One region of the Streptomyces sp. NPDC033136 genome, then DNA from elsewhere that is predicted to be linked to it. Evidence: riboswitches for the same ligand, from Rfam matches in the RefSeq annotation. Region 1 holds a riboswitch; each other region holds the start of a gene.

Region 1 (4,182 bases):
GCCCGGAGCGCTGCTCGTCGACCTCCCCGCCGGTCGTGCTGTCGTCGGATGCGTACGGTGCCATGTGTGCCCTACCTCCATGGTCGGCGGCGGCTGTCCGTGTCGTCCACGCACTCGTCCCAGAGCCGCCATTCTCACCCGAACAGGTGAGGGGTGGTGTTTTCCCTGGTTTCCATCTGACCAAATCGGCCAGGGAGATACGTCAGACCCCGGACTCAACTCCGCGTACTGCTGGGGTATGACACGGAAGGGCGGCTTCTCCTCCGACCCGTAGGGGTCGGGCGGGCAGGAGGCCCTAGCCGGCCCGGTGCACCACCGCGTCGCTCAGTTCCACCAGCGCTGCCTTCGCGGCACATTCCGGCAGGGGCGCCAGCGCCGAGCCGGCGTCCTGGGCGTAGCGGACGGTGTCCCGCCGGGCCTGCTCCAGCGCCGGGTGGGCCCGCAGCAGACGCAGGGCCTCGGCGTGCCGGGCGTCGTCGGTGAGGTCGGAGTCCAGCAGCTCGCACAGGGCGACGTCGTCCGCGAGCCCGAGCCGGGCGGCGCGCTCGCGCAGCCGGAGCACCGGCAGCGTGGGAATGCCCTCGCGCAGGTCGGTGCCGGGGGTCTTGCCGGACTCGTGGGAGTCGGAGGCGATGTCCAGGACGTCGTCCGCGAGCTGGAAGGCGACGCCGAGCCGCTCGCCGTACTGGGTCAGCACGTCCACGACCGTGTCGTCGGCGCCGGACATCATCGCGCCGAAGCGGCACGACACCGCGACCAGTGAGCCGGTCTTGCCGCCCAGCACGTCCAAGTAGTGCTCGACGGGGTCGCGGCCGTCCTGCGGCCCGGCCGTCTCCAGGATCTGCCCGGTCACGAGCCGCTCGAAGGCCTCGGCCTGCACCCGCACGGCCTCGGGGCCGAGATCGGCCAGGATGTGCGAGGCGCGGGCGAAGAGGAAGTCGCCGGTGAGGACCGCGACGGAGTTGCCCCAACGGGTATTCGCGCTCGCGACGCCCCGGCGCACGGCGGCCTCGTCCATCACGTCGTCGTGGTACAGCGTGGCGAGGTGGGTCAGCTCCACGACGACGGCCGAGGGCACGATCCCGGGTGCGTGCCGGTCGCCGAACTGGGCGGAGAGCATCACGAGCAGCGGCCGGAACCGCTTGCCGCCGGCCCGCACCAGGTGCTGGGCGGCCTCCGTGATGAAGGGCACCTCACTCTTGGTGGCCTCGAGCAAGCCTTCCTCGACAGCCGCCAGTCCGGCCTGGACATCGGCTTCCAGAGCCTGGTCCCGCACGCTCAGCCCGAACGGCCCGACGTCGGTCACGAGGGGTCTCCTGTCTGCTGGTGTCTGCCGGTGCTTACGCGGATTGTCGATAGGTCGCTGCCCTCACTCGAGTCAGCGTATCCGGTCACGTTTCGATCACCGCCAGCGCCCATGGTTACAGGGCGGGTGGTATCCGATCACGACCGTTATGTTTTCGATCAGCCCATAAGAGGGGATATTTATCGACTTACCCAGAGGTAGCGAACTATGCACTATTTGCCCCGGTGAGGAAGCGAATCCCCTTTGGCGGACATTGCGCCACGCGCGTGTGATCAGTGAGTTGAATCACGCCCACGCTTCCACCGTCCCACCCGGCATGCGCCCGTACGTCCGTCCCGTTCAGGCGAGTTGAGCGTTGGCTTACGCAAAGGATCAAGTGGCCCATTACCCCCGACCAAGGTCGACTAGCGCCATATGTGACTCCACTGCTTGTTCCCGACATGTGCTGTCGCATACGTTCCGGCCCAGTCCGGCGGACGCCGAATCCTGCCACCGCCCGGACTCCCCACAGACACCGACTCACTCACGCAGGGCAGGAGCGGGGGACCCAGGTAAGTCGCCGGTCCGCACGACGGAACGGCTCGGGGTGAAGCCGCGCACGGCACAGCGCCGTACGCGGCCGGGCACCTCCCGGCCCGAACCCGACAGCTCACCTCGCAGGCGCCGGAGAGGAACATCGCCATGCCCGGACGAGGTAAGCACCGTCGACCCAGAACCAACCCGATCACCCGTCGTGTCGTGGCCGCCGGCACCGGCGGAGCGGCACTGACCCTTCCGCTCCTCGGCGCCACGCAGGCGAGCGCCGCCGAACCCCAGAGCACCGCCGCCCAGTCCGTGCCGCAGGCGGCCCAGCCCGCCAAGGCCCTCAAGTCCCTCACGTACACCGTGACCAAGGGCGACACGCTCTACCGCATCGCCGGCAAGTACGACGTGTCGGGCGGCTGGAAGCAGCTCTACAAGGACAACCGCGCCGCTGTCGGAGACGACCCGAAGCTGATCCACCCGGGTCTGAAGCTGAAGGTGAAGACGGCCAAGGCGGGCGCCGTGAAGAAGAAGGCGACCCAGTCCTCCGCCCCCGCCAAGCCGGCCGCGAAGCCCGCCGGCGGCGCCCAGGCCACCCAGGTCTCCGCGAAGACCTACGCGAACAACCTGGACGGCTGGATCCGCGAGGCGCTGGACATCATGGCGCAGAAGGGGATCCCGGGCTCGTACGAGGGCATCCACCGCAACATCATGCGCGAGTCGTCCGGCAACCCCCTGGCGATCAACAACTGGGACTCGAACGCCGCCAAGGGCACCCCGTCCAAGGGGCTGCTCCAGGTCATCGACCCGACCTTCGCCGCCTACCACGTGTCCGGCACCCCCTACGACCCGTACGACCCGGTCGCCAACATCACGGCGGCCTGCAACTACGCGGCCGACCGCTACGGCTCGATCGACAACGTCAACGGCCCGTACTGAGCCGTCCCGCCCAGCAGTCGCTCGAGGACGACGGCGATGCCGTCGTCCTCGTTCGACGAGGTGACCTCGTCGGCCACGGCCTTGAGTTCGGGATGGGCGTTGGCCATCGCCACGCCGTGCGCGGCCCAGTCGAACATCGGGATGTCGTTGGGCATGTCACCGAAGGCGATCGTGTCCGCAGGCCGCAGCCCCAGGTGCTCGGCGGCCAGCGCCAGGCCCGTCGCCTTGGTGACACCGCACGGCTGGAGTTCGACCGTGCCGGGCCCCGACATCGTCACCGTCGCCAGGGAGCCGACCACCGAGCGGGCCGTCGCCGCCAGTTCGTCGTCCGTCAGGTAGGAGTGGCGCAGCAGCACCTTGCTGATCGGCGCGCCCCACAGCTCGTCGCGCCGGTCGACCCGTACCGCGGGCAGGGTCGGGTGCGGCATGAGATAGCCCGGCTCGATCAGCGTGAGCCCGTCGACGCCGTCCTGGTCGACTGCCGCATACACCTGCCCCACCTCGGCCTCGATCTTGCCGAGGGCGGTCTCGGCCAGCTCCCGGTCCAGGGTGATCGACCACAGCAGGCGGTCCGCACCGGCGTCGTACACCTGCGCGCCCTGCCCGCACACCGCGAGCCCCGTGCACCGGAGGTCGTCCAGCAGCGGCCGCACTCTGGGTGCCGGCCGGCCCGTCACCACGAGGTGCTGGGCACCGGCGTCCGCCACCCGCCGGAGCGCGGCGAGGGACCGGTCGGACAGGGTGTCGTCGCCGCGCAGCAGCGTCCCGTCCAGGTCGGTGGCGATGAGTGAATATGCGATGGGTGCGGCCATGATCAGAGAATACGGACAACGCGCCCTCTCGTTTCATCGCGCGGTGGACGCCGATTGCCCGGTTGAAGGCCTCTGCACCAGTTGGCAACAAGATGGTCCGCTACCTACCCGTGGGGGCGTCTCGGGCGGTACCTTCCCAGTGTCCAGGGGGGACTTGATCGGGGGGTCAGGTTGAGCAGTGGGCGCATACGTGTGGCTGGGCCCGGGGAGCTCGGCGAAGCGGAAAGGGAGCGCTGGCGCGCGCTGCGCGCCGCCTCGCGGGCACCGCGCAACCCTTTCATGGAGCCGGAGTTCACCGAAGCCGTCGGCCGGGTGAGGCCGCGGGCCCGGGTCGCGGTGGTCTACGAAGGGCTGGAGCCGGTCGGCTTCCTGCCCTACGAGCGGGGCCCGTTGGGCCAGGGCCGGGCGATCGGGCTCGGCGTCTCGGACGCGCAGGGCGCGATCGTGCGCCCCGGCCTGAGCCTCGACACCGGCGAACTGCTGCGGGCCTGCTCGGTGTCGGTGTTCGCCTTCGACAACCTGGAGGCGGAGCAGCGGCTGTTCGTCCGCCACGCGGCCGAGGAGCACGCCACGTTCGTCATCGACGTGGAGAAGGGCTACGAG
Region 2 (4,182 bases), on a different contig from region 1:
GCATGCGGGGCCTCCGGGTCCGTTCCTGTTCGGCTGCACAGCCGGTGTTGCTTCAGATTTGAAGCATAACCACGAGCGGAACCCTACTCGTGCTTTAAATTTGAAGCAACGAGATCGCGGTGCCTTGTGGCGCGCGTCACGAACAGGCCGACGAGGACCTCCGCCGCCACGGCACGTCGTCCGACGCCGGCCGCGTCCCGTCCTCCTGGAGCCCTCGCGCGATCGCTGCCGAGATCTCCTCCAACTGCCCCACCTGCTCCTCGCTGAGCCGGTCGAACAGGAAACTCCGCACGGTCTCGACATGCCCGGGCGCCGCCCTATCCAGTACGGCGAACCCCTCGTCGGTCAGGGCCGCGATGCTGCCCCGCTTGTCGTGCCGGCAGGCCTCGCGCCGCAGCATGCCGTCCTTCTCCAATCGCGTCACCGCGTACGTCAGCCGGCTGCGCGTGATCTTCAGCCGCTCGGCGAGATCGGTCATGCGCAGTCGCCGGTCCGGGGACTCCGACAGGACGGACAGGATGGAGTAGTACAGGTGCGGCATGCCGGCGTCCTGCTGGAGCTGCCGGTCGATCGCGTCCTCCAGGAGCAGCGAGGCGGCGATGTAGGCGCGCCAGGCGCGCTGCTCCTCGGAGGTGAGCCAGCGAGTCGTCATGTCGCCAGTGTAGGTTTGTTTCAAACTTGAACCAAGACCTGTCCAGTCCCGCCGTCCCGACCAGTCGCGGAGCGTCGATGCCCCACCCGTACGTCCTGCTGTCCGCCGCCGTCTCCCTCGACGGCTACCTGGACGACACCGGACCCGAACGCCTGCTCCTGTCCAGCCCCGCCGACTTCGACCGGGTCGACGAGGTCCGGGCGTCCGTCGACGCGATCCTGGTCGGCGCCGGCACGCTGCGCGCCGACAACCCGCGGCTCCTGGTCAACTCCGCCGAGCGGCGCGCCGCCCGCACGGCCGCCGGCGAGCCGGAGTACCCCCTCAAGGTCACCGTCAGCGGCTCCGGCGACCTCGACCCGGACGCCCGGTTCTGGCACACCGGCGGCGAGAAGGTCCTCTACACGACCGACCGGGGCGCCGAGCGCGCCCGCGCCCTCGGTCTCGACACCGGCATCGTCCCCCTCGGCCCCGGCCTCGACTGGCGCCGGCTCCTCACCCACCTGCACGACGTCCGGGGCGTACGGCGGCTCATGGTCGAGGGCGGCGGCCAGATCCACACCCAGCTCCTCACCCAGGGCCTCGCCGACGAGCTCCAACTGGTCCTCGCCCCGCTGTTCGTGGGCGACCCCGGGGCGCCGCGCCTCTTCGGGCCCGGCGGCTACCAGGCCGGCCGGCTCCGGCTGCTGGAGACCAGGCGGATCGAGGACGTCGTCCTCATGCGCTACGAACCGACCGCCCCGGGTACCGGCCCCCTCCCGGTCGCCGCCGACCACCACTGGCTGGCCCTCGCCTGCGAACTGGCGGAGCGGTGCCCGCCCTCGGGCGCGGCGTTCAGCGTGGGCGCGGTGGTGGTCGCGGCCGACGGCACGGAACTGGCCCGTGGTCACTCCCGAGAGGGCGGCGACCCGGTCGTGCATGCCGAGGAGGCGGCCCTGGCCAAGACCGACCCGGCCGACCCGCGGCTCGCGGGCGCGACGGTGTACAGCAGCCTGGAGCCCTGCGCCCGCCGCGCCTCCCGCCCCGCCCCCTGTGCCCGGCTGATCCTCGACGCGGGTGTCCGCCGGGTCGTCACGGCCTGGCGCGAGCCGGACACCTTCGTGACCGAGGCCGACGGCAGCGGCCTCCTGGCGGCCGGGGGAGTGGAGGTCCTCGTCCTCCCGGAGTACGAGGAGCGGGCCAAGGCCCCGAACGACCACCTGGCGCGCTGACGTTGCCCGGCGCCGACGGGCTTTCACCGTGTGGCGGACCTGTGCGGCGCGGGCGCCCAGGGGTGGCTGAGGGGCGGGTGGCGCGAGCGGTCCCGCGGATGGCGTACACTGGAGTCACAACGGCGCGGGGTGGAGCAGCTCGGTAGCTCGCTGGGCTCATAACCCAGAGGTCGCAGGTTCAAATCCTGTCCCCGCTACTGAAGGCCGAGGGCCGGAATCCGAAAGGGTTCCGGCCCTCGGTGTTTTCCGGGACTTCCCCAGCCTCCCGTACGGAACTCGCCCTTACTGTCGGTGAGCGAAGCACCTCACTCCGCATCACAACTGACACACCGTCAAAGCACTGGAGTCACTTGCGGAGCGGCCAACTCGCCCGATTTGGACTGGTCGTGGCAGGTAAGTCCGCGCGAAAAAGGTTAATGATCAAGTGGAATCGCTGGAATACCCACCGCGCGTCTATTAACGTTCGATAACGCAGCGCGGTCGTCCCAGCCGTCACAGAAGGCGGCTCCGTGCGCACGCGCCGAATCCCGAAAGGGAACCGGGGAACCACCACTTGGGGTGAATCGGGCGTATGCCGCCGTGGAAGCACGGCCGGTATACGCGCGTAGGAGACCTTCCTGCTCCGAACCCGTCAGCTAACCCGGTAGGCGAGAAGGAAGGAAAGGAGTACGCCTACGTGGCGTCCAACCGGCCTGCCCCCGAGGCCCCGCTCGCGACGGACCAGCGCGACACCGAGTTCTTCGGCTACGGCGGTCAGCGCACCGATGAGGGCCCGTTCCAGGAGTGGAACCCCACGGCGGAGTCCATCCGTCCCGTCCGTGGCCGGCACCGCGTCACCAAGCAGCGCGGCGGAGGGCTCGCCCGCAGCTCCACCGTCCTGGGCGTCGGCGTCATAGCCGCCGTGGGCGCGGGCGGCATGGCCAGCGCCCAGACCGGCAAGCCGCCGGTGTCGATCTCCGTTCCGGACCTTCCCTCGGTGGGTTCCCTCATCTCGGACGACGACACCCCCGAAGGTTCCGCCACCCCGCTCAGCAGCCTCGGCACGGTGTCCGCCGAGACCGAGCAGGGCACCGACGGCACCAACGGCGCCGGCGAGGCGCTGCGCGCCCGGATCCTGGCCCAGGTCGAGCACCAGCAGGACCAGATCGAGACCAAGGCCGCGCAGGACGCCGCGGCCGCCGCCGAGAAGGCAGCGGCGGAAGCCGTCGCCAAGGCGGAGAGGGAAGCCAAGGCCAAGGCCGCCGAAGCCAAGAAGAAGGCGGAGGAGGAGGCCCGCAAGAAGGCCGAGGCCGAGCGGCTCGCCGCCCTCGCCAAGCAGTACACGCTGCCGACCTCCTCGTACACCGTCACCTCCACCTTCGGCCAGGCCGGCGCCTACTGGTCCTCCGGCTACCACACGGGCCTGGACTTCGCCGCGCCCACGGGTACCCCGGTCAAGGCGGTCCACAGCGGCACGATCACGGAGGCGGGCTGGAGCGGCTCGTACGGCTACAAGACCGTCCTGACCCTCGATGACGGCACGGAGATCTGGTACGCGCACCAGTCGTCCATCGGCGTCAGCGTCGGCCAGAAGGTCAGCACCGGTGACGTCATCGGCCGCGTCGGCGCCACGGGCAACGTGACCGGCGCGCACCTGCACCTCGAGGTCCACGCTGCCGGTTCCAGCAGCGGCATCGACCCGATGGCCTGGCTGCGGGACAAGGGACTGAACCCCTAACCGCTAACCGCTAACCGCCAGTCGAAGCACCGGCAGCCCTGATGACGCCCCCCCCGGCATCAGGGCTGCCGGTTTCGCAGGTGCGGGGGCGGTCACGGGGTCCTGCCGAGCGGACGGGCCCGGCGGCCGTTCCGTGCCCGGCGCCAGCGCCCGGGCTTCCTCACGACCGGTACGGGTTGTACGCGGGGTACGGCTGATGGCCGTACCCGTGCACCCCGACCTCGTACGCCCCGTACATCGGCCAGGGCGGGGCCGCCACCGGTACCGGAGGGGCCGTGACGCGTGCAGCGTGGCCCAGCGCGGGGCGGGCCGCCTCCCGCCGTCGCCACAGTTCGCCGAGCAGTTCCCGCTCCCGTTCCACGAAGCCGGCCCCGGCTCGGCCGCGGCGGGCCCGGTGCCGCAGGAACGCCAGGGACGTCGCGTACGCCTCGTACCGCGCCACCTCCCGTGCCGCGGCCTTCCCCGCGTGCCGGCGGGCGTACCGGCGCGCGATCCGCCGGGCCCGCATCGAGCCGAGCGCGTACGGCTCCGCCGCGGACAGCCAGCCGGCCACCGCGTACGCGGGCAGCTCCTCCCGTACGGTCCTCAGCTCCCGCTGCCGTGTC
Region 3 (4,182 bases), on a different contig from region 1:
CGGGCCTGCGGTCGGCGAGCAGGACGGCGAACCGGTCGGCCCAGCCGACGAACGCCCCGTCGGGGCCGGGATCACCGACGCCCTCGGTGAAGCTGTCCCCCACCGCCACGTACGACCCGATCACTGCTCTGCTGTCACTCTTCGAATCGTCTGCCACAGCCGCTCATGATTCACCTTCCAATGTGACTTACGCGACCGTAGGAAGGGGTTGACGAGTGGTGAGATAAGCCACTCCCCAAGCGTTCGCCAACTCCGGAATACGCAGCTTGTCAGGGATGTTTCGGGGTGAGCCGCCAGACCCGGAATCCGGTGATCCGGAAATGGCTCCACACCGTCCGGAAGGCGAAGTGGCCGCCCGTGTAGGGCTGCGGGTCGGTGTGGTCGAAGACGAGCCGCCCGTTGTTCCACCACCTGACCGTGGATCCGTCGGAGACGATCCGGACCCGGTTCGGCTCGTTCGGGACCAGCAACGGCTCGGTGTAGTCGTACACCAGGGGGCGGACGCCGGGCTCGCCGACGTAACGGCGCAGCCGGGTCGTGGTGTTGTAGTTGGCTCCGTAGCCGGCGTAATACATCGCGAGGTGGTCGTACTCGGCGAGGGCGCCACCGCGTGGTGTGGCGAAGAGATCGTCCGGGGAGCGGACGTCGGTCGCGTTCCAGAAGTTGTTGAGGTCCGAGACCCGGTCGTTGACCCCGCCGGCGGAGACGGGCGTGGCGGTGTACTCGAGGACGTACGGCCCTTCGAGCCGCCGTGTGAACCACACGGTCGCCCCGCTCGGTACGTCGATCTCCAGCACGCCGCGGGAGGCGGTCACGGTGCCGCCGTCCTGGAGTTCGGTCACCCACTGCGTGAGGCCGTGGCGGAAGTCGTCGTGGGCGATGAGACGGCGGTGACGGGGCTCGGCGTGCGCGGTCGCCGCCGGGGCGAGCGCCGCCAGGGCGGCTCCGGCTGCCAGGGTGGTGAACGCTCTGCGGGTGGTCGGCACGGGACACAGCTCCTCGGGATCCGTCTGGAAGCTCCAGAAAGCGCTTGCACTCCGGTCGGGATCACTCTGTCCCAACTGCCGCCCGCTGTCGATCCCTTGGGGATCGGCGGAGGCGCACGCGACCGAAGGCCGGACCCGGGAATCGGGGTCCGGCCTTCGGTCGCGTGTCAGGCAGGTGGTGCTGTCGGCCGGTCAGCCGACGGAGACGCCGTGCGAGCGCAGGTAGGCGACCGGGTCCACGTCCGAGCCGTAGTCCGGCGTGGTGCGGATCTCGAAGTGCAGGTGCGGACCGGTGACGTTGCCGGTCGCACCGGACAGGCCGATCTGCTGCCCGGCGGCCACGGTCTGGCCGGCCGAGACGGAGAGCTGGGACAGGTGGGCGTACTGGGCGTAGCTGCCGTCGGCGAGACGGATGACGACCTGGTTGCCGTACGCGCCGCCCCAGCCGGCGGAGACGACCGTGCCCGCGCCGACGGCCTTGAGCGAGGTGCCGGTCGGGACGACGAAGTCGACACCGGTGTGGTAGCCGCTGGACCACATGCTGCCGGACATGCGGTACGGGGTGCCGACGGTGGCACCGGCCACCGGGGAGCTGTAGCCGCTGGAGTTGCTCTCCGCCGCGGGCTTGGCGGCCGGCTTGGCGGCGGCCGGCTTCGCGGCGGTGTCCGCCTTCGCGGACGACTCGGAGGAGGAGGACGGCTTCTCGGCCTGGCGCTCGGCCGAGGCCTTCGGCGCGGACGGCGCCTTGGGCGCGCTCGTCGCCGCCTTCTTGCCGAGGGAGAGCTTCAGGCCCGGGTGGATCAGCGACGGGTCGTCGCCGACGGCGTCCCGGTTGTCCGAGTAGAGCTTCTTCCAGCCGCCGCTGACGTTCTGGTCGTCGGCGATCTTCGCGAGGTAGTCGCCGGCCTTCACCGTGTAGGTGCGAGCGCCCGTGGCCTTTTCGGCGGCCTTCTTCTCGGCGGCCGGAGCGGACTGGACGGCCTTTTCCGGAGCCGACTGGCCGGTGGCGGCGTGGGCTCCGGCGGCCCCCATGAGCGGAAGGGCGAGAGCGGCCCCGCCGGTTCCGGCGGCGGCGATGGAGCGGGTGAAACGCTGGGTCTTGGGGCGGCGGTGCTTACCCTTCGCGGGCATGGCGAATTCCTCTCCGTCGCCTGCGAGGTGAGCTGTCGGGTGCGAGCTGGAGATGCCCGGCCGCGCCGAGGCGCGGCTTAACCCCAAGCCGTTCCGGGAACCGGAACAGGCGTCTTACCTGTGGGTCCCCCGCTCCTGCCGTACGTCGGGTCAGTGTGTGGGGCTCCGGGCGGCGGCAGGATTAGGCGTCCGTCCGGATGGGTGTGGAACGTAAGCGACCAAGACGCAATGGGACAAGCTTGCGGTTTCCTGTGACGGCTTTTTTCTTGACGCGTCGGCACATTCGCCGTCACCGAGCGTGGATCAGCGATCTCCCGCTTTGCTCAACCACCCTGAATATCGCCAGAATTACGTGAACATGGCGACAACGCATCGTCACGAATATGACGATGGTCACGCACCCCGATCTCATCTTCTTTACGATCGGGGCACGTTATGGCGAAAGGATGGGAAACACTCCATTCGGACAGAAGGGCTACTTCCGCTTAAGGCGGACGACGGTGGCGTCCAGGTCCCCGTGCAACCCGACCCGCAGTCCGTGATGCCGCAGCACGGCACCCCGGTGAACTTCGCCCGTTTCGAGGCATTCGTACGTTGCTGCCGGGTCGATGCCGCGCAGCCTGAGCGCCGGCACGGGCTCGCCGTAGCGCTGCGCCTGGAGCCAGGCGAGGACGACGGTCTCGTCACCGAGGACGTACTGCACCGCACTGAGGCCGCCCTCCGGGGGCCTCAGCCGATACAGGTCGCCGCGCTGCACCACGGGCCGGATCTCCTTGTAGAGCCCCACCCACTGCCGCGCCTCGGCGAGTTCCTCCTCCGTCCACTTCGTGAGGTCGCCGCCGACGCCGAGCACCCCGGCCATGGCGCTGACGAACCGGAACCGCAGGGAGCTGGCCCGGTGGTTGAGCATGGCGTTCGGACTGTCGGTGACCCAGGCGGCCATGACCCGGGCCGGGTGGATCTGACTGAATCCGTGCTGGATGGCGAGCCGGTCGAGCGGGTCGGTGTTGTCCGACGTCCACACCTGGTCCGTGCGGCTCAGCACCCCGAGGTCGATCCGCCCGCCACCGCCCGAGCATGACTCGAAGGCCACGCCCGGGTGCGCGGCCCGCAGCCGGTCCAGCAGGGCGTACAGGCCACGGACGTGGTCGACCCACAGCCGCTGCGGGTAGGGGTCCTCCGGCCAGCCGGCGTCGGTGAAGCAGCGGTTGAAGTCCCACTTGACGTAGTCGATCGGAGCGCCGGAGAGCAGCCTGTCGAGCTGCTCCCACAGGTACTCCTGGACGTCCTCACGGGCCAGATTGAGTACGAGCTGATTGCGGAACTCCGTCCGCTTTCGTCCCGGTTGGTACTGCACCCAGTCGGGGTGCGTACGGTACAGCTCGCTGTCCGGATTGACCATCTCGGGCTCGACCCAGATCCCGAACCGCATGCCGAGGCCGTGCACGTGGTCGGCGAGCGGCCCCAGCCCGCCGGGGAAGCGGTCGGGGTTCGGTGTCCAGTCGCCGAGCCCGGCCCGGTCGCTGGTGCGCGCCCCGAACCAGCCGTCGTCCACCACGAACAGCTCGACCCCCATGGCCGCCGCCCGCTCGGCCAGCACCCGCTGCTGCTCCTCGGAGATGTCGAACTCGGTGGCCTCCCAGGAGTTGAACAGCACCGGCCGGTCCTGGCCGGCGTCCGGGATCACGTGGGCCCGCTGGTAGGCGTGCCAGGCACGGCTCGCCCCGCCGAAGCCGCCGTCGCTCCAGAGCCCGGCGAAGACGGGGGTCGTGTACGACTCCCCCGTGCCCAGCGTCAGCAGGCCCGAGTCGTCGTAACCGGCGCCGCCGGTGATCTGCACGCGTCCGTCCGGGAGCTGTGCCACGGCGATCCGCCAGGACCCGGACCAGCCGAGGGCGCAGCCGTAGACCTCGCCGCGCTCCTCGGTGGCGTCGGTGTCGAGGGCGACCCACGGCAGATGCTGGTGGGAGGTGTGGCCGCGGCGGCTGCCGATGACCTTCTCCCCGTGGGTGAGGGCCGAGCGCGTCAGCCGGGACTCGGCGCCCCAGCGGCCGTGCAGCTGGGA
Region 4 (4,182 bases), on a different contig from region 1:
TCCGTCCGCCGCCCCGGCCGCGGCAGGCGGGGCACGGCGGACGCGACCGCCCCCAGCCAGGCCGCACAGGCCAGGACGAGGACGATGCGGGAGGGGACCGCGTACCCCGCGGAGTCGAGACCGACCGACACGGTGCCGGTCGCCAGCGCGTACATCGCCCACCAGGGGGTGAGCGGGGAGGGACCGGACATGGCGCCGATGCTAGAGAGCGCCGCGCGCGTGAGGAGAGGGGCACGCGCGCGTGCCCCTCAAAAGGGTCCTCAGGCCGGCCGCACCACGCTGTGGATCGCCGACTCGCCGTCGTAGTAGACCGACTCCTCGCGCACGTAGGTGCCGGGCTTCGGGGCGTGGATCATCATGCCGTTGCCGATGTAGATGCCGACGTGGGTGAGGTCGTTGTAGAAGAAGACCAGGTCACCGGGCTGGGCCTGGGAGAGGGGGACCGTGGTGCCGGCGTCGACCTGGTCGTAGGTCGTGCGCGGCAGGGTGACGCCCGCGGCCTTCCACGCGGCCTGGGTGAGGCCGGAGCAGTCGTAGGAGCCGGGGCCGACGGCGCCCCAGACGTACGGCTTGCCGATCTGGGCGCGGGCGAAGGCGAGGGCCTTGTCGGCCTTGGTGGTGTACGAGGAGTCGGCCGGGGCCGTCGAGGAGGTCGGGCCGGAGCCCGCCGACGAGGATCCGCTCTCCTGCTGCTGGGCGGCCTCCTCCTGCGCCTGCTGCTGCGCGGCCCGCTGTGCGGCCTGCTGCCGGGCCAGCTCGGCGGCCTTGCGGGCGGCCTCCTCCTGCTTCTCCCGCTCGATCGCCGCGAGCCGCGCCTTCTCCTCGGCGGTCAGCCTCGACATCAGCTCGCGCGCGTCGGCGAGCTTCTTCTGGACGGTCGCCTTGGCCGTCTTCAGGTCGCTCTGCGTCTCGGTGAGCGTCTCGAGGCTCTCGGTGGCCTCCTGGCGCTTCTTCATCGTCTCGGACTGCTGCGTGACGTAGTCGTCGACCGCGACCTTCTGGCGGCCGGTCATCCGGTCCATCAGATGGGTCTGGTCGAAGTAGTCCTGCGGGGTGTCCGACAGCAGGAACGTCGCCGTCTCCGGGGCGGCGGCGCCGGTGCGGTACTGGGCGGAGGCGAAGGAACCCAGCTCCTCCCGCGCCTCGTTGAGCTTCTGGGTGCGCTGCGCGACGTCGTCGAGGAGGGTGTCGACGCGCTTGCGCTGCTTCGCGGTCTTCTCCTTGGCCGCGTTGTACTTGCCGGTCGCCGACTCGGCCTGGCGGTACAGGGCGTCGACCTTCTTCTCGACTTCCTCCAGGCTCGGCTTGTCGTCGGCCTCGGGGGCGGCGTTGGCCGACTGGGACAGCAGGGCCACGGAGGTGAGGGCCGCCGTTGCGAGGGCGGGGGTCCGTATGCCTGCTACGCGCGTACCCGTAGGACGCGACTTGCGGTGCGACGCCAAGGGAGGCGACTCCTTCCATCGTCCGCCTACCGGGTTAGCTGTCGGGTTCGGGCGGGTGGTTCGGAAGGGTTGCCCTACGGCCTTCTCCTCGAAAGGAGTCGGGCCGATTCACCCCAAGGTTTCGGTTGGGTCCCCGGCTCCGGCTGCTTTGCGGCACACCGGACTCGACGGAGGCCGCGCGGCCCGGCGACGTTCGCCGGTGGGGGTCGTGCGGCCTGGTCGCACCGTAGCCAACTCGTGTGGCCCCTGTGAAGGTTGATGGGCGATATGCCCGATACATTTTCGTGACCTTACCTGAGTGCGTCGCTGAGAGTCATCGACGGGGCAGGGTTCGTCATGAGTTCGTCATAATTGTGACGGCCGTAGCGGGCTGTGATCGTGCAGGGATACAGGGTGACGAGGGGATCCTTTCGGTGATGTTCTCAGGGCGGCGGCGGGCTGTCAGTGGGGCGCCCTAGACTCGGAGAGCGATGAGCAGCCTCTTTGACGACAGCTTCCTGGCGGACCTCCAGGCCCAGCGGGGCCCCGCGGACGAGCCCCCGCCGCCACCCGAGGACGATCACGCTCCGGAGCCGGTTCCGGACGATCTGTTCGGCGGGAAGTTCGACGTGCCGCCGGACCGGGACTCCTACTACCGGGACGGCGCCCCGCGCCCAGTGGTGGACACCGCCACGCTCCTGGAGGGGCTGAACGACAACCAGCGCGCCGCCGTCGTCCACTCCGGCTCCCCGCTGCTCATCGTGGCCGGCGCCGGCTCCGGCAAGACCCGTGTGCTCACGCACCGCATCGCCCACCTGCTCGCCGAGCGGGACGTGCACCCGGGCCAGATCCTCGCGATCACCTTCACCAACAAGGCCGCCGGCGAGATGAAGGAGCGCGTCGAGCAGCTCGTCGGCCCGCGCGCGAACGCCATGTGGGTCATGACCTTCCACAGCGCGTGCGTGCGCATCCTGAGGCGGGAGAGCAAGAAGCTCGGCTTCACCTCCTCCTTCTCGATCTACGACGCCGCCGACTCCAAGCGCCTGATGGCCCTGGTCTGCCGCGACCTGGACCTCGACCCCAAGCGCTTCCCGCCGAAGTCCTTCAGCGCCAAGATCAGCAACCTGAAGAACGAGCTGATCGACGAGGAGGACTTCGCAGCCCAGGCCACTGGGGGCACCTCCCGGACGGAGTCTGGGGGAGGCTTCGAGAAGACCCTCGCCCAGGCCTACGCGATGTACCAGTCGCGGCTGCGCGAGGCGAACGCCCTCGACTTCGACGACCTGATCATGACGACGGTCAACCTGCTGCGCGCCTTCCCGGACGTCGCCGAGCACTACCGCCGCCGCTTCCGCCACGTGCTGGTGGACGAGTACCAGGACACCAATCACGCCCAGTACGCTCTCGTCCGCGAACTCGTCGGCACCGCCGAGCACCCCACCGACGTCCCGCCCGGCCCGGACGACGTCCCGCCCGCCGAGCTGTGCGTCGTGGGTGACGCCGACCAGTCGATCTACGCCTTCCGCGGCGCGACGATCCGCAACATCCTCCAGTTCGAGGAGGACTACCCGGACGCGACGACGATCCTGCTGGAGCAGAACTACCGCTCCACGCAGACGATCCTCAGCGCGGCCAACGCGGTCATCGAGCGCAACGAGTCCCGCCGCCCCAAGAACCTGTGGACCAACGCCGGCACGGGTGCGCACATCACCGGCTACGTCGCCGACACCGAGCACGACGAGGCGCAGTTCGTCGCCGACGAGATAGACCGCCTCACCGACGCGGGCGACGCGAAGGCCGGCGACGTCGCCGTCTTCTACCGCACCAACGCCCAGTCCCGTGTCTTCGAAGAGGTCTTCATCCGCGTCGGCCTGCCCTACAAGGTCGTCGGCGGCGTCCGCTTCTACGAGCGCAAGGAGGTCCGGGACGTCCTGGCCTACCTGCGCGTGCTGGCCAACCCCGAGGACTCGGTGCCGCTGCGCAGGATCCTCAACGTGCCCAAGCGGGGCATCGGCGACCGCGCCGAGGCGATGATCGACGCCCTCGCCCAGCGCGAGAAGATCAGCTTTTCGCAGGCGCTCAAGCGCGTCGACGAGGCGTACGGCATGGCGGCGCGCTCCACCAACGCCGTCAAGCGGTTCAACACGCTGATGGAGGACCTCCGTACGATCGTCGAGTCCGGCGCCGGACCGGCCACCGTGCTGGAGGCGATCCTGGAGCGCACCGGCTACCTCGCCGAGCTGCAGGCTTCCACCGACCCGCAGGACGAGACCCGGATCGAGAACCTCCAGGAACTCGCCGCCGTCGCGATGGAGTTCGAGCAGGAGCGCGGCGAGGGCGCGGTAACAGCGGAGGCTGCCGCTCCGGGGGGCACGCTGTCCGACTTCCTCGAACAGGTCGCACTGGTTGCCGACTCCGACCAGATTCCGGACGAGGAGGGCGGCGACGGTGTCATCACGCTGATGACCCTCCACACCGCCAAGGGCCTGGAGTTCCCGGTCGTCTTCCTGACCGGCATGGAGGACGGCGTCTTCCCGCACATGCGCGCCCTCGGCCAGACCAAGGAACTGGAGGAGGAGCGGCGCCTGGCCTACGTCGGCATCACGCGCGCCCGCGAGCGGCTGTACCTGACGAGGTCCACGCTGCGCAGCGCCTGGGGCCAACCGTCGTACAACCCGCCGTCCCGGTTCCTGGAGGAGATCCCGCCGACTCACGTGGAGTGGAAGCGCACGGGTGCCACCGCGCCCGCGTCGTCCGGGCC

The links. Region 1 has a riboswitch for cyclic di-AMP ahead of ACZ5TL_RS31800 (transglycosylase SLT domain-containing protein). Riboswitches for the same ligand answer to the same signal wherever they lie in the genome.
Region 2: another riboswitch for cyclic di-AMP. It lies ahead of ACZ5TL_RS00065 (M23 family metallopeptidase); the one in region 1 lies ahead of ACZ5TL_RS31800 (transglycosylase SLT domain-containing protein).
Region 3: another riboswitch for cyclic di-AMP. It lies ahead of ACZ5TL_RS04885 (LysM peptidoglycan-binding domain-containing M23 family metallopeptidase); the one in region 1 lies ahead of ACZ5TL_RS31800 (transglycosylase SLT domain-containing protein).
Region 4: another riboswitch for cyclic di-AMP. It lies ahead of ACZ5TL_RS27775 (C40 family peptidase); the one in region 1 lies ahead of ACZ5TL_RS31800 (transglycosylase SLT domain-containing protein).

Annotation. Positions count from the first base shown of each region.
Region 1 is NZ_JBVIPD010000023.1:60,422-64,603, reverse strand. Features, by position in the region: gene ACZ5TL_RS31810 (LolA family protein) at 1-64, opposite strand, end outside; gene ACZ5TL_RS31805 (polyprenyl synthetase family protein) at 296-1,306, opposite strand; cyclic di-AMP (ydaO/yuaA leader) riboswitch at 1,809-1,984, shown strand; gene ACZ5TL_RS31800 (transglycosylase SLT domain-containing protein) at 1,988-2,767, shown strand; gene ACZ5TL_RS31795 (HAD family hydrolase) at 2,731-3,579, opposite strand; gene ACZ5TL_RS31790 (GNAT family N-acetyltransferase) at 3,766-4,182, shown strand, end outside.
Region 2 is NZ_JBVIPD010000001.1:17,048-21,229, reverse strand. Features, by position in the region: gene ACZ5TL_RS00085 (GTP cyclohydrolase II) at 1-4, opposite strand, end outside; gene ACZ5TL_RS00080 (MarR family winged helix-turn-helix transcriptional regulator) at 137-652, opposite strand; gene ACZ5TL_RS00075 (dihydrofolate reductase family protein) at 730-1,860, shown strand; tRNA gene ACZ5TL_RS00070 (tRNA-Met) at 1,984-2,057, shown strand; cyclic di-AMP (ydaO/yuaA leader) riboswitch at 2,369-2,525, shown strand; gene ACZ5TL_RS00065 (M23 family metallopeptidase) at 2,537-3,577, shown strand; gene ACZ5TL_RS00060 (PrsW family intramembrane metalloprotease) at 3,738-4,182, opposite strand, start outside.
Region 3 is NZ_JBVIPD010000002.1:379,755-383,936, reverse strand. Features, by position in the region: gene ACZ5TL_RS04895 (SGNH/GDSL hydrolase family protein) at 1-124, opposite strand, end outside; gene ACZ5TL_RS04890 (DUF6250 domain-containing protein) at 270-986, opposite strand; gene ACZ5TL_RS04885 (LysM peptidoglycan-binding domain-containing M23 family metallopeptidase) at 1,179-2,117, opposite strand; cyclic di-AMP (ydaO/yuaA leader) riboswitch at 2,122-2,276, opposite strand; gene ACZ5TL_RS04880 (alpha-galactosidase) at 2,593-4,182, opposite strand, start outside.
Region 4 is NZ_JBVIPD010000017.1:134,212-138,393, reverse strand. Features, by position in the region: gene ACZ5TL_RS27780 (SLAC1 family transporter) at 1-191, opposite strand, end outside; gene ACZ5TL_RS27775 (C40 family peptidase) at 261-1,442, opposite strand; cyclic di-AMP (ydaO/yuaA leader) riboswitch at 1,450-1,608, opposite strand; gene pcrA (DNA helicase PcrA) at 1,913-4,182, shown strand, end outside.